2 regions of the Bacillus cereus group sp. Bce041 genome follow, and region 1 is predicted to be linked to the other one. Evidence: a T-box and tRNA genes for the amino acid it is inferred to sense, from the RefSeq annotation. Region 1 holds a T-box; the other holds one or more tRNA genes.

Region 1 (2,363 bases):
AGTTCTCTAAAATAGCTGCAACCGTACGTCCAATTGCAAGACCAGATCCATTTAATGTATGAACATGTTCTGGTTTTCCATTTGGTTCACGGCGGAAACGGATATTTGCACGTCTCGCTTGGAAAGCTTCAAAATTACTACAAGAAGAAATTTCACGATATGTGCCATAGCTTGGAATCCATACTTCAATATCGTATTTCTTCGCTGCTGTAAATCCTAAATCGCCTGTGCACATGCTCATAACGCGATATGGCAACTCTAATAATTGTAACACGCGTTCTGCATCATTTGTTAACTTTTCTAACTCTTCATAAGAATCTTCTGGTTTTACGAACTTCACAAGCTCTACTTTATTGAACTGATGCTGGCGAATTAAACCACGTGTATCACGCCCAGCTGAACCTGCTTCAGAACGGAAGCAAGAGCTAAATGCAGCATATCTTATAGGCAATTGCTCTTTATTTAAAATCTCATCACGATGCATATTCGTTACAGGTACTTCAGCTGTTGGAATTAAGAAGTAATCTTCACTTTCAATACGGAATGCATCTTCTTCAAACTTTGGAAGTTGTCCTGTTCCTGTCATACTTGCACGGTTTACCATATATGGAGGTAATACTTCTTCATATCCATGCTCATCAGTATGAAGATCAAGCATAAAGCTAATTAAAGCACGCTCTAATCTTGCACCAGCACCTTTGTAAAATACGAAGCGGCTTCCTGTTACTTTCCCAGCGCGTTCAAAATCTAAAATTCCTAAATCAGTAGCAAGATCCCAATGTGGTTTTGGCTCATAAGTAAATTCTTTCACTTCTCCCCAAGTACGTGCTACTACATTATCATCCTCTGTTTCACCAACTGGAGCAGATTCATGAGGGATATTTGGAATAGATAACATTAATCTTTCTAAGTCTTCTTCAACTGTACGAAGTTCGTTATCAAGATCCTTTACTTTTTCTCCAACTTCACGCATTTCTAAAATTAGAGCTTCTGCATCTTTCTTTTCGCGCTTTAATACAGAAATTTGTTGAGATACTTCGTTACGTTTACTTTTTAATTCTTCTGTCTGAACAAGTAGTTCTCTTCTTCTCGTATCAAGTTCTTCAAAACGTCCGAAATCAGTTAAATCTTCGCCTCTATGCTGTAATTTCGCTTTTACTTCTTCAAAGTTTGTACGTAAAAATTTAATATCAAGCATTATATACTCCTCCTTTTATTTTATAAAACACAAAAAACTCCCGTCCCTATATAAAGGGACGGGAGTTAACCCGCGTTGCCACCCTAGTTGAAAGCATTACCGCTTTCCTCTCAAGTAGAAATAACGGCTCTTCACCGGGAATGCTTACTAATCCAAAAGATATTCCACATTCCATTCCAGGATGGATTCACAAACTGTTTCTATCGATTTCCACCAACCATCGACTCTCTATAAGAAACGACATTTGTTACTATTTCCTATCAACACGCTTATTTTATAAAATTGTTACCATCAATTTACTATAATCTTATACAAGTTGCAAGTTACTTATACAACTTTTTTCATTTTCGCTTCTTTTACCATTTCAACAAAGTATGCTGTCACACGATGATCATCTGTTAATTCCGGATGGAATGAAGCAGCTAAAAACTGATCTTGTCTTACCGCTACCATTCGGTCACCATGCTTAGAAAGCACTTCAACATTATCAGCTACTTCTACAACATACGGCGCACGGATAAATACACCAACGAAGTCTTCACCCACGCCTTCAATTGAAAGCGCAGCCTCAAAACTATCCTTTTGGCGTCCGAACGCATTGCGCTCAACTGTAATATCCATAGCACCAATATGTGCTTCTTCATAGCCAATAAGTGTTTTCGCAAGAAGAATCATCCCTGCACATGTACCAAACATTGGTTTACCAGACTTTGCAAATGTACGAAGTGGTTCCATGAAAGCATACTTATCAATAAGACGGCGCATTGTTGTACTTTCACCGCCCGGTAAAATAAGACCATCAATCTCTTCAAGTTGCTCTATACGCTTTACAACAACAGCTTCTGCACCACTTGCTTCAACTGATTTTACATGCTCACGAACTGCACCTTGAAGACCTAGTACACCGATTTTCACCATTTTAAAGTTCTCCTTTAATTACCATCCACGCTCTTGCATGCGTTGTTCTGGTAATAACGTTGAAATTTCGACACCCTTCATTGCATTACCTAATCCTTTAGAAAGGCTTGCAATTAGTTCGTAATCTTCATAATGAGTCGTTGCTTCAACGATTGCACGTGCAAATTTCTCTGGGTTTTCTGATTTGAAGATACCAGATCCAACAAATACCCCATCAGCACCAAGTTGCATCATTAATGCTGCATCT
Region 2 (2,363 bases), on a different contig from region 1:
GTTGGTGATGGAGAGAATGGTACCGCATGGCTTAAGTCCATTGCTTCCCCTTCTGCTTTTGCTTCATTAACATCTACTAATACGAATTCTTCAGCTACACCTTGGTTGATCATTGAGTAAGCGTAACTACAACCTACAGCTCCTGTTCCTACTAATACTACACGATTGATACCTTTTTTCATGGTAATTTCCCCTCTCTATTGTTCACATATATTTTTTTATAATTGTTTAAGTAATTAATTAAAATACTAATTTAATGTTGTTTAACTTCTTTACATTCATATTGTAGCACGTATTATTGTGAATTACTTCACAAATTATGACCTATTTGTGAACTTTTTCACATAGAGTGTAAAGTTATTGGAATAGGTGTGGAATCCATTTCAATGGAGGCGTTTTCTTTAGATTGTGAAAGGGATTTTCTTGTGTTTTTTGTCGGTAAGTGAAATTACACCGGCGATTTTTAGAATATATCGACCGTAACTCAAATTATATCAGCGATTATTAAAATTTATCGATCGTAACTCAAATTATATCAGCGATTTTTGCAATATATCGACTTACCGACAAAACTCGACAATACTGACAACATAAAAAAACTGTCTTCAGTAGATCACAGCTATTGAGAGAAAGCAACTTCTTCTATATATTATTTATTTTCCACAGTAGCTCCCAGATGCATTTTTCATCGGTTTCTCCAAGTGTAGGAGGCTACAGCCATACAGCTGGGGTAAAAGTTCAAGTTGAAGTTAATTCCTTCATATTCATACAGGTCCAAATAATTAACATGATTGTATTTACGGCTCTCTATGTACCCAACTGCAACAGCGAATACTTCATATTTCTTCTATTGCATAAAAAAGCAGACTATCCAAAGTCCATTTTTATACAACAAAAAAGAGATAGCAGATTATGCTATCTCTTTTAGTATGACCCGTACGGGATTCGAACCCGTGTTACCGCCGTGAAAGGGCGGTGTCTTAACCACTTGACCAACGGGCCAGTTCTGGCAGAGAAGAAGGGATTCGAACCCTCGCACCGCGTTCGCGATCTACTCCCTTAGCAGGGGAGCCCCTTGAGCCACTTGGGTACTTCTCTATAAATATGGCTCCGCAGGTAGGACTCGAACCTACGACCGATCGGTTAACAGCCGATAGCTCTACCACTGAGCTACTGCGGAACAATTATGGTGGGCCTAAATGGACTCGAACCATCGACCTCACGCTTATCAGGCGTGCGCTCTAACCAGCTGAGCTATAGGCCCATAATTGAAAAGCGGGTGAAGAGAATCGAACTCTCGACCAGAGCTTGGAAGGCTCTTGTTTTACCACTAAACTACACCCGCATTAAATTGTAAATGGTGAGCCATGAAGGACTCGAACCTTCGACCCTCTGATTAAAAGTCAGATGCTCTACCAACTGAGCTAATGGCTCATTTTGAAAGTGGTGCCGACTAGAGGACTTGAACCCCCAACCTACTGATTACAAGTCAGTTGCTCTACCAATTGAGCTAAGTCGGCTTGCGACTTCAAAATGGTGGCTCGGGACGGAATCGAACCGCCGACACGAGGATTTTCAGTCCTCTGCTCTACCGACTGAGCTACCGAGCCTTTATGTAAAAATGGCGGTCCCGACCGGGGTCGAACCGGCGATCTCCTGCGTGACAGGCAGGCATGTTAACCACTACACCACGGGACCATTTGGTTGCGGGGACAGGATTTGAACCTGCGACCTTCGGGTTATGAGCCCGACGAGCTACCGTGCTGCTCCACCCCGCGATGATAAAATATTTACTTTAGAAAAAATGGAGGAGGTAGAGGGATTCGAACCCCCGCGCGACTCTCGCCGCCTGTCGGTTTTCAAGACCGATCCCTTCAGCCGAACTTGGGTATACCTCCGAGATATATACGTCTAATGGTGGACCTTGTAGGACTCGAACCTACGACCGGACGGTTATGAGCCGTCTGCTCTAACCAGCTGAGCTAAAGGTCCTTTATGGTAGCGGCGGAGGGGATCGAACCCCCGACCTCACGGGTATGAACCGTACGCTCTAGCCAGCTGAGCTACACCGCCATAAATGATATTAATATAAGTGGAGCCTAGCGGGATCGAACCGCTGACCTCCTGCGTGCAAGGCAGGCGCTCTCCCAGCTGAGCTAAGGCCCCATGTTTTTTAGGGATATCGGGAAGACAGGATTTGAACCTGCGACCCCCTGGTCCCAAACCAGGTGCTCTACCAAGCTGAGCCACTTCCCGTTAATAAAAGCGCGCCCGAGAGGAGTCGAACCCCTAACCTCTTGATCCGTAGTCAAACGCTCTATCCAATTGAGCTACGGGCGCATATGGTGCCGAGGGCGGGGGTC

What was found. A T-box is a leader RNA that pairs with one kind of tRNA and senses whether it is charged. The one in region 1 lies ahead of serS (serine--tRNA ligase), so its partner is inferred to be a tRNA-Ser.
Positions count from the first base shown of each region.
Region 2: it has a tRNA-Ser gene. The T-box ahead of serS (serine--tRNA ligase) is inferred to sense a tRNA for this amino acid. The anticodon was not compared.

Region 1 is NZ_JBQXON010000033.1:4,931-7,293, reverse strand. Features, by position in the region: gene serS (serine--tRNA ligase) at 1-1,198, opposite strand, end outside; T-box leader at 1,250-1,471, opposite strand; gene pdxT (pyridoxal 5'-phosphate synthase glutaminase subunit PdxT) at 1,526-2,116, opposite strand; gene pdxS (pyridoxal 5'-phosphate synthase lyase subunit PdxS) at 2,135-2,363, opposite strand, start outside.
Region 2 is NZ_JBQXON010000001.1:1,112,227-1,114,589, forward strand. Features, by position in the region: gene ACUN13_RS05840 (L-lactate dehydrogenase) at 1-182, opposite strand, end outside; tRNA gene ACUN13_RS05845 (tRNA-Glu) at 931-1,002, opposite strand; tRNA gene ACUN13_RS05850 (tRNA-Ser) at 1,008-1,098, opposite strand; tRNA gene ACUN13_RS05855 (tRNA-Asn) at 1,106-1,180, opposite strand; tRNA gene ACUN13_RS05860 (tRNA-Ile) at 1,188-1,264, opposite strand; tRNA gene ACUN13_RS05865 (tRNA-Gly) at 1,275-1,345, opposite strand; tRNA gene ACUN13_RS05870 (tRNA-Lys) at 1,359-1,434, opposite strand; tRNA gene ACUN13_RS05875 (tRNA-Thr) at 1,445-1,520, opposite strand; tRNA gene ACUN13_RS05880 (tRNA-Phe) at 1,535-1,610, opposite strand; tRNA gene ACUN13_RS05885 (tRNA-Asp) at 1,623-1,698, opposite strand; tRNA gene ACUN13_RS05890 (tRNA-Met) at 1,702-1,778, opposite strand; tRNA gene ACUN13_RS05895 (tRNA-Ser) at 1,806-1,898, opposite strand; tRNA gene ACUN13_RS05900 (tRNA-Ile) at 1,916-1,992, opposite strand; tRNA gene ACUN13_RS05905 (tRNA-Met) at 1,997-2,073, opposite strand; tRNA gene ACUN13_RS05910 (tRNA-Ala) at 2,094-2,166, opposite strand; tRNA gene ACUN13_RS05915 (tRNA-Pro) at 2,183-2,256, opposite strand; tRNA gene ACUN13_RS05920 (tRNA-Arg) at 2,267-2,340, opposite strand; tRNA gene ACUN13_RS05925 (tRNA-Leu) at 2,344-2,363, opposite strand, start outside.